DNA from 4 places in the Kitasatospora sp. NBC_01250 genome. Region 2 is predicted to be linked to each of the others. Evidence: riboswitches for the same ligand, from Rfam matches in the RefSeq annotation. Region 2 holds a riboswitch; each other region holds the start of a gene.
The links. A riboswitch is a leader RNA that binds a small molecule or an ion and turns the genes downstream of it on or off. The one in region 2 is predicted to bind cobalamin.

Region 1 (2,192 bases), 530 kb from region 2:
GCGCCTTGAACGGGGCCACCTTGACGCCCCGGCGCACCAGCCAGCGGCAGATCCCGGCGGTCACCACGCTCTTGCCGGCATCCGAGGTGGTACCGGCCACCAGCAGTGCGTTGCTCATATCCGCTCCTTGTGGGTCAGCGTCCGCACGGCCAGGCGCAGCGCCACCGTGGTCCCCAGCGCCAGCAGCCCGACCCGGCGCGAGAGCCGGCAGGCCCGCTCGATGTCCGCCACCGCGACCGGGCGCAGTTCGGCGCCGAGCACCGGCCGGTGCTCCACCTTGGCGCCGTAGTGCAGCGTGCCGCCCAGGCGTACGCCCAGCGCGCCCGCGAAGGCCGATTCGGCCTGCCCGGCGTTCGGGCTCGGGTGCGCGCCGCCGTCGCGCCGCCAGACGCGCCAGGCGGTGTCCCGGCGCTCCGCCGCGGCCACCGTGAGCAGCGCGGTCAGCCGGGCGCCGGGCCAGCCGGCCACGTCGTCCAGCCGGGCCGCGGCCCAGCCGAACCGGCGGTAGCGCGCCGACTTGTGACCCACCATCGCGTCCAGCGTGTTGACGGCCCGGAACGCGAGCAGCCCGGGGGCGCCCGCGACCGCGCCCCAGACCAGGGCGTTGACCACGGCGTCGGCGGTGTTCTCGGCCACCGACTCGACCACGGCGCGGGCCAGCTGCTGCTCGTCCAGCGCGCTCGGGTCGCGCCCGCACAGGTGCGGCAGGCGCCGGCGGGCGGCTGCCAGATCGCCGGCGGTCAGCGCGGTGCCGACGGTACGGGCCTCGCGGGCGAGCGAACTGCCGCCGAGCACGGTCCAGGTGGCGGCGGCGGTCAGCGCGGCGGCGCCCGCCCGGTGCCGGCCGGCCAGCTGCTGCACGCCCGCCGCGCCCGCCGCCACCGCGGTGACGCAGAGCGCGGTGTGCAGCGCCCCCGCCCCGCGGTGGTCGCGCCAGAGCGCGCGTTCCAGCCGTCCGGCCGCCCGGCCGAAGGCGGCCACCGGGTGGCCGCGGCGCGGGTCGCCGAACCGGGCGTCGGCGGCGTAGCCGGCCAGGGCGCCGAGGGCGTACGGCAGCGCGCGGTGGGAAACCCCCGCCATCTGTTGCGTGTCCTCACTCAGGGTCCGCGCCCTGGATCGACGAAACGGGGGCGAGAGTCTCCTGGCTCCCGGGTGGTGACGCACCCCCGGGCCTTCCAACGGCCCTGTGGCGGACCGCCGTGACCGTTCGTCGGGCGTGCTCCCCGGTGACAGTGGCGGGACCGCGCCGGATTCGCACCGGCTTCCTCTCCATGCCTCCGATTGGCCCAAGGATCCCATCACGCGCGCGAAGCGGGAGTCAACCAGGTCACCGGCCGAGTCGGTCACACCACCGGGGCGCCCGGGCCGGTACCGGACCAGCGGCGGGGGCGCCGGCCTCGCGCCGCAGCCGCTGGCCGATCGTCCAACGGCGGTCGGCGGGCCGCCGACCGGCTTCGTGCGTTCCGCGGGTGGGGGCGCCGCGACCCCGACTCTAGCGTCGGCCCATGCGAAGAAGCAGGCCACCGGCCCCCACCCCGGTCCCGTTCTCCCCGCGGGCCGCCCGCGCCCACCGGGAGAGCCTCGGCCTGACGCCCGAACAGGTGGTGCGCGCGATGTCCGCGCACGGCGTGCGCCTGCTCGCGCCCCACCTGACCGCCTGGGAGAGCGGCGAGCTGCGCCCCACCGAGCGGGAGTTCATCGCGCTGGCCCGGGCCCTGTGGTGCCCGGCGGCCGAGCTGATGGGCGCACCGCCCGCCTCGCTGCGCGACTTCCGGGTGGCCCGGGAGCTGACCGCGGAGCAGGCCGCGGCCCGGATCGGGATGGGCCCGGACGCCTACCTCGGCGCCGAGCGCACCGGGCGCTGGAGCGGAACCCCGGAGCAGAGCGCCGCGCTGGTCGAGGTGCTCGGCCTGACCCTGCGGGACCTGGTGCTGCGGGTGTGCGGCGCGGGCGAGGCGCTCGACCAGCGGCTGCGGAGTTGCGTCGAGGGGCGCTGGCAGGCCCAGCTGCCGGCGGTGGCGGCGCTGGTGCCGGTGCCGCGGCCGAGCCTGGCCGCGGTGCTGGCCGCGCTCCCGGGCGAGTACCAGGTGGCCTCGCACTGGGGCGCCGGCTCCTGGGGCACCCCGGCGCCCGCCGCAAAGGGCCCGCGGTCCGCGGAGCCGGCGGTGCCGCGGCTCGACCGCTTCTGGGCG
Region 2 (2,192 bases):
CGCGGGCCCGGCCGTTGACGCCCTGGCCGTTGACGTTCTGGCCGCCGGCGCTCCGCCCGTCGGCGCTCCGGCCGCTGGAGATGGCGCCGCCGCATCGTTCCTCCCGCCCGGCCCCCGCCTGGCTCCTCGGTCACCCGAGTCACCCGGGGCCGTCCGATCGACCGTACACCCGAGTCGGTGGACGGCGGCGGCGGGACGGGCCGTGAGGCTCAGTCAGCGGCCGGGGCCCCGGCCCAGCGCTTCTCCACCCCCGCGAACTTCCAGTACCCCAGCGCGCAGGCCCAGACCACCACGAACAGGCCGACGATCACGTAGCCGACGTTGTTGAGGTCGATCCCGGAGATCCAGCCGCTGACCGGGTCGGTGAGGTCCAGCTTGTCGTGCAGCACGCCGACCAGCTCGATGGTGCCGATGAAGAAGGCCACCGCGATCGAGAGCCCGGTGATGGTGAGGTTGTAGTACACCTTGCGGACCGGGTTGGAGAACGCCCAGTGGTAGGCGAAGTTCATGAAGGTGCCGTCGAGCGTGTCGAACAGGCTCATGCCCGAGGCGAAGAGCAGCGGCAGCAGCAGGATCGCGTACCAGGGCAGCCCCGCGGCGGCGCCGGAGCCGGCCATCACCATCAGCGTCACCTCGGTGGCGGTGTCGAAGCCGAGGCCGAAGAGCACACCGATCGGGTACATCTGCCAGGGGCGGGTGATGGAGTTGGTCAGCCGGCCCAGGATCCGGTTCATGAACCCGCGGTTGGCCAGGTGCTTCTCCAGCTCGTGCTCGTCGAACTGGCCGGCCCGCATCGCCTTGAAGACCCGGTGGATGCCGAAGAGCGCGACCAGGTTGAGGGCGGCGATCAGGTAGAGGAAGCCGCCGGAGACGCTGGTGCCGATGACGCCCAGCGTCAGCCGGGCGTTGGACTTGTCGTCCACCAGGGTGCCCGCGATCTTGGCACCCGTCGCGATCAGCGCGGCCAGCCCCATCACGATGGTGGAGTGGCCGATGGCGAACCAGAAGCCGACCGAGACCGGCCGCTGACCGTCGGCCATCAGCTTGCGGGTGGTGTTGTCGATGGCGGCGATGTGGTCGGCGTCGAAGGCGTGCCGCATGCCGAGGGTGTAGGCGGTGATGCCCAGACCGAGGCCGAAGACCTTGCCGCCGATCTCGTAGTGGTGCGGGGTGACCATGCCCAGCAGGACGGCGAAGCCCACCACGTGCATGGCCACGATGACCGTCAGCAGTCCGGCGGTGCGGATCGTGTCGGCGCGCTGCCAGCGCGGGGGAGTGCCGGCCGCCGGGGCTGTCGCGGCCGGGGCGGGTATGACGGGGTTTTCGGGCAGACTCATGGCAGGGAACGCCTCTCCAGCACCTCGTGGACAGTTCTCGTAAGGTGCCGTGGCCGGTCTCCTGGCTGACGGGTCGAACGTGTCCGCGGCTCGCCTTCCCGGGCGCCTTGCGGCACCCGGTGGCGGCCCGTCGTGGACGGGCGCGACGCGGACACTTCCCGATCACAGTGGCGAGGGCCGCTCCGGTCTGGGACCCCTGTTGAGGGTCCGTCACCGGTCTTCCCGAACACCACGGCGATCAACACCGTAGGTGCTGGATCGTCATGTCGACAAGCCCGGCCGACTGCGACGCACCTCACCCGGTGAGCTGCGGCTCCCGTGCCGTCGGGGTCAGCCGCGCGAACTCCAGCGGGGCCGAGGGGTCGATCGAGAGGTCCGCGGGGGCGGGTTCGGCCCCGGCCCGCACCAGCAGGTCGCCGACGGCGGCGACCATCGCGCCGTTGTCGGTGCACAGGCCCACCGGCGGTACCCGCAGCGCGATGCCCGCCGCCGCGCAGCGCCGTTCGGCCAGCGCACGGACCCGCGAGTTGGCGGCCACCCCGCCGACCAGCACCAGGGTGCCGATCGCGTGGTCGCGGCAGGCACGCACCGCCTTGCGGGTCAGCGTGTCGGCGATCGCCTCCTGCAGCGCGGCGGCGGCGTCGGCGACCCGCGGCTCGGCCCCGCCCGCCCGCTGCGCCTCCACCCAGCGGGCGGCGGCGGTCTTGAGACCGGAGAAGGAGAAGGCGTAGGGCGGGTCGGCCCGCCCGCTGAGCGGGCGCGGGAAGCGGACGGCGGACCGGTCGCCCGCCTTGGCCGCGCGGTCGATCGCCGGGCCGCCCGGGTAGGGCAGGCCCAGGATCCGGGCCACCTTGT
Region 3 (2,192 bases), 1.9 Mb from region 2:
CGGACATCAGCGAGGAGGCGGCCGCCGCCGTCCTGCTCCAGGGTCTGACGGCGCACTACCTGGTCACCAGCACCTTCCGTGCCGAGGCCGGCCAGAGCGCCCTGATCCCGGCGGCGGCCGGCGGCCTGGGCCAGCAGTTGGCCCGGGTGCTCTCGCGGCGCGGCGTGCACGTGATCGGCACCGTCTCCAGCGAGGCCAAGGCCGCCGCCGCCACCGCGGCGGGGGTGCGCGACGTGCTGGTGGTGCCGCCGGGCGGCTTCGAGGAGGCCGACAAGATCGCCTCCCAGGTGCGGGAGCTGACCGGTGGCCGGGGCGTGGACGTGGTCTACGACGGCGTGGGCCGCGACACCTTCCGCACTGGCCTGGCCGCGCTGCGCCCGCGCGGCACCTTCGTCCTGGTCGGCGCGGCCTCCGGCCCCGTGCCCCCGTTCGACCCGCAGCACCTGGGCTCCGGCGGCTCGCTCTTCCTGACCCGCCCGACGCTGGTCGACCACGCCACCGATCCCGCCGAACTCGCCGAGCGCGCCCACGAGGTGTTCGCCTGGCTGCGCGACGGAACCCTCTCGGCCGACGTCGCCCAGCGCTACCCCCTGGCCGAGGCCGCACGCGCCCACGCCGACCTGCAGAGCCGCCGCACCACGGGCAAGCTCCTCCTGCTGCCCTGACCCGCGCCGATCGAACGCCCTGGTGCCCGCAGCCCCTGGCTCCGGGCACCAGGGCGTTTCCACACGGCCTTGCGGCCGCCGGCTCCTCGGCACCCGGCAGGCCGGGCTCCTGCGAAGCGGGGGAGGCCTGCGGCGGATCCGAGCTCGTCCCACGATGTGGGCAGTCGAGTGATTCACCCGCGACTCGCCGGTGGATCGGCTATAGGCTGACCGGTGCAACTGGTTCGCCCTGTCCGCCAGGCAGGGTGTCGCAAGAGGGAACCCGGTGGGAATCCGGGACTGCCCCGCAGCGGTGAGTGGGAACGACCGCCGTCATACGCACTGGGTCCGGGAGTTCGGGCCTGGGAAGCGACGGCCAGTAGGTGTCCGCCCTTCAAGGGTGGGCGTGCCCGCGAGTCCGAAGACCTGCCCGTTGTGCGCACGCGACCGTTCGCGCGCGGAAATCCCGGTGACCTCGTGGGCGGGTCGGCGTGCACAACCAGGCGGGTCCGGCGCATTCTGGCGTCTGCGGCCCCGCCCGGTTCGGCACCTCTTCGCGTCCCGTGACATCGCCGGGAACCCTGAGACAGGCTCGCGAAGGAGAGTCCCTTGACCACGAAGTCCGCAGCCGCGGCAACCCGCTCCACCGTCCACGGCTACCCCCGCCAGGGCCGTAACCGGGAGCTCAAGAAGGCGATCGAGGGCTACTGGAAGGGCACGGTCACCGCCGAAGCCCTGCTGGCCACCGCCGCCGACCTGCGCCGGGAGAACTGGCGGCAGCTCACCGAGGCCGGTATCGCCCAGGTGCCCACCGGTGATTTCTCGCTCTACGACCACGTGCTGGACACCACCGTCGCCGTCGGGGCGATCCCGGCCCGCCACCGCGCCGCCGTCGACGCCGACCCGCTGGACGGGTACTTCGCGATGGCCCGCGGCACCCAGGACGTCGCGCCGCTGGAGATGACCAAGTGGTTCGACACCAACTACCACTACCTGGTGCCCGAACTCGGCCCCGACACCACCTTCGCGGCGAACCCCGCCAAGGCCGTCGCCGAGTTGCGCGAGGCGCTGGCGCTCGGCCACGACGCCCGCCCGGTGCTGGTCGGCCCGGTCACCTACCTGCTGCTGGCCAAGCCGGCGCCCGGGGTGGCCGAGAACTTCCAGCCGATCACCCTGCTGGACCGGCTGTTGCCGGTCTACACCGACCTGCTGGCGCAGCTGCGCGCCGCCGGTGCCGCGTGGGTGCAACTGGACGAGCCCGCGCTGGTGCAGGACCGCACCCCGGCCGAGCTGAACGCCGCCGCCCGCGCCTACCGTGACCTCGGTGCCCTGACCGACCGGCCGAAGCTGCTGGTCGCCAGCTACTTCGACCGCCTGGGCGAGGCGCTGCCGGTGCTCGCCAAGGCCCCGGTGGAGGGCCTGGCCCTGGACTTCACCGGGCCCGCCGCCGCCAACCTGGACGGCCTCGCCGCCGTCGGCGGGCTGCCCGGCAAGCGGCTGGTCGCCGGTGTGGTCGACGGCCGCAACATCTGGATCAACGACCTGGGG
Region 4 (2,192 bases), 3.1 Mb from region 2:
GCCGCCCTGGTTGACGGCGGCGACCGAGGAGTCCAGGGTGCGCAGGAACGGCACGATGCCGTTGGACTTGCCGTTGGTGCCGCGGATCAGGCTGCCGCGCGAGCGGATCCGGGAGTAGGACAGGCCGATGCCGCCGGCGTGCTTGGACAGCCGGGCGATCTGGGCGTACCGGGAGTAGATCGAGTCCAGGTTGTCCAGCGGCGAGTCCAGCAGGTAGCAGCTGGACATCTGCGGGTGCCGGGTGCCGGAGTTGAACAGGGTGGGCGAGGAGGGCAGGTAGGAGAGCGCGCTCATCAGGGCGTAGAGCTCGGCCACCTCGCGCACCGACTGCTCGTCGTCGCCGACCGCCAGGCCGCAGGCGACGCGGAGCAGGAAGTGCTGCGGGGTCTCGATCACCTTGCGGGTGATCGGGTGGCGCAGCAGGTAGCGGGACTGCACGGTGCGCAGGCCGAAGTACTCGAACCGGTCGTCGCCGCGGGTGTCGATCAGCGCGTCCAGGGCCTCGGCGTGCTTGGCCACGAAGGCGGCGGTGCTGTCGCCGATCAGGCCCTCGGTGTGGCCCACCGCGATCGAGGCGGCGAAGGACAGGGCGCCCTGGCCGATCGCCTCGTCGGCGATCTCCTGGGCGAGCAGGCGGGCGGCCAGCTTCGAGTACTGGGGGTCCTCGGCGATCATCGAGGCTGCGGCGTCCACGGCCAGCCCGCGCAGTTCGGCGAAGTCCGAACCGGCGTGACGGCCGCGCAGCGCGGCGGCGGCGACGTGGCCGGGGTCCACCTGGGGGAGGTCGGTGCTTCGGTCGGTGAGCAGCCGAAGCAGCGCGGCCCCGGGGTCGGTCTGGGCGTCGTTGGAGGCACCGCCAGGCCGGAGGCTGGGGGAAGAACCCTGTGAGGGCAGGGTAACTGAGTCAACGACGGTCAAGGCGCTCTCTCCTGTGGCGGCGGCGGACTGGCGGAGTCCGTGGCCCGCGCGCGCGGCAGGGCAGAACAGCACGCCGAAACTTTCCGGCGCGCGTCATCCACCCTGGCCTGCCCGCGAGGCCGGACGGTACAGCTGTGCATGAAGGCGTCTGCGGGGAAGCCCGGTGGCACACCGTCGGCAGGTAACCGGACTCGCGGGCACCCGTGGGCGCAGCCGCTCACCGTTGCGGGGCAGTCCCGGACTTCCACCGGATTCCCCTGCGTCGACAGCGAGAGTGAGCATACATGTAGTGGTAGCCGCTTCGAGCAACCCCATATGTAGTGTCGCGTGGAGTGGTGAAACCGACACCAGATGGCCGCAATGTCAGCTGGTGCCAGGCGCCATCTGCACGTTGTGGTCGCCGAGGTCGTCCGCCACCGAGGCCCGGCGGGAGGGGTGGACCCGGCTCAGCAGGACCAGCTTGACCCAGGGGAGGGCGTCGGTCCGGGTGGCCTGGAACTGGCTGCGGAGCACCTCGGCGGTCTGCGGCGGGAGCGCGGCCAGCGGGTCGGCTCCGGTGCCGGTGGACACCAGCCAGATCCGGTTGGTGTTGGCTGCGCAGGCGTCCGGGTCGTCGCACTCCTGGGCCGAGTAGAGGCCGGTGACGGCGGCCGACTTCTGCAGCAGGATATCCTTCGGGGCGGTCCTGACGTCGCGCAGCTCGTAGGCCATCGACATCCGCTCCTGCAGGATCCCGCTGTAGACGATGCCGTCGCCGGGCTGCTGGTCGTGCAGCATGATCCGGGTGAGCTGGTCGTAGTCCGGCTCGCCCGCAAGGTCCTGATGGGTCGCCCGGATCCCGGGCCAGGCCGTCCAGCCGAGTCCGGCGACCGCGGCGGCGACCAGCACCCAGCTGAGCAGCCGGCGCGGCAGTGCGGGGCGGGCCTCGCGGGTGAGCGGCCCGGCGATGCGGCAGACCGCGGCGGCGGCCAGCAGCGCCCAGGCTGGCAGGGTGAAGAGCAGGTAGCGGTTGAGGAAGAGGTGCAGCCAGCTTGCGGTGGCGAAGGTCACCAGCGGCGGCAGCAGCGCCCAGGCCGCGAGCAGGGCGGCGTGCCGACGGGCCGCCAGCAGCCCCAGCAGACCCACGGCCAGCACCGCGAGCCCGACGTGCCAGGACAGGAAGAGCGTGTCCGGGTAGTTCCTGAGGTCGGTGAGCCCGGTCCTGTTCCAGGCGATCTGGGCGCTCTGCGCCTGACCCTGCAGCACCATCGGGACCGTCAGCGAGCCGCCGGCCA

Region 1: it holds a riboswitch for cobalamin, as region 2 does, so the genes downstream of both, OG500_RS12235 (cobalamin biosynthesis protein) here and OG500_RS10425 (HoxN/HupN/NixA family nickel/cobalt transporter) in region 2, are expected to answer to the same signal.
Region 3: it holds a riboswitch for cobalamin, as region 2 does, so the genes downstream of both, metE (5-methyltetrahydropteroyltriglutamate--homocysteine S-methyltransferase) here and OG500_RS10425 (HoxN/HupN/NixA family nickel/cobalt transporter) in region 2, are expected to answer to the same signal.
Region 4: it holds a riboswitch for cobalamin, as region 2 does, so the genes downstream of both, OG500_RS23930 (ribonucleoside-diphosphate reductase subunit alpha) here and OG500_RS10425 (HoxN/HupN/NixA family nickel/cobalt transporter) in region 2, are expected to answer to the same signal.

The regions. Positions count from the first base shown of each region.
Region 1 covers NZ_CP108476.1:3,044,992-3,047,183, reverse strand. The annotation lists gene OG500_RS12240 (cobyric acid synthase) at 1-118, opposite strand, end outside; gene OG500_RS12235 (cobalamin biosynthesis protein) at 115-1,080, opposite strand; cobalamin riboswitch at 1,113-1,294, opposite strand; gene OG500_RS12230 (XRE family transcriptional regulator) at 1,506-2,192, shown strand, end outside.
Region 2 covers NZ_CP108476.1:2,518,420-2,520,611, reverse strand. The annotation lists gene OG500_RS10425 (HoxN/HupN/NixA family nickel/cobalt transporter) at 210-1,337, opposite strand; cobalamin riboswitch at 1,372-1,586, opposite strand; gene tsaD (tRNA (adenosine(37)-N6)-threonylcarbamoyltransferase complex transferase subunit TsaD) at 1,633-2,192, opposite strand, start outside.
Region 3 covers NZ_CP108476.1:597,332-599,523, reverse strand. The annotation lists gene OG500_RS02870 (quinone oxidoreductase family protein) at 1-665, shown strand, start outside; cobalamin riboswitch at 869-1,092, shown strand; gene metE (5-methyltetrahydropteroyltriglutamate--homocysteine S-methyltransferase) at 1,254-2,192, shown strand, end outside.
Region 4 covers NZ_CP108476.1:5,663,956-5,666,147, forward strand. The annotation lists gene OG500_RS23930 (ribonucleoside-diphosphate reductase subunit alpha) at 1-816, opposite strand, end outside; cobalamin riboswitch at 1,078-1,206, opposite strand; gene OG500_RS23935 (glycosyltransferase family 39 protein) at 1,282-2,192, opposite strand, start outside.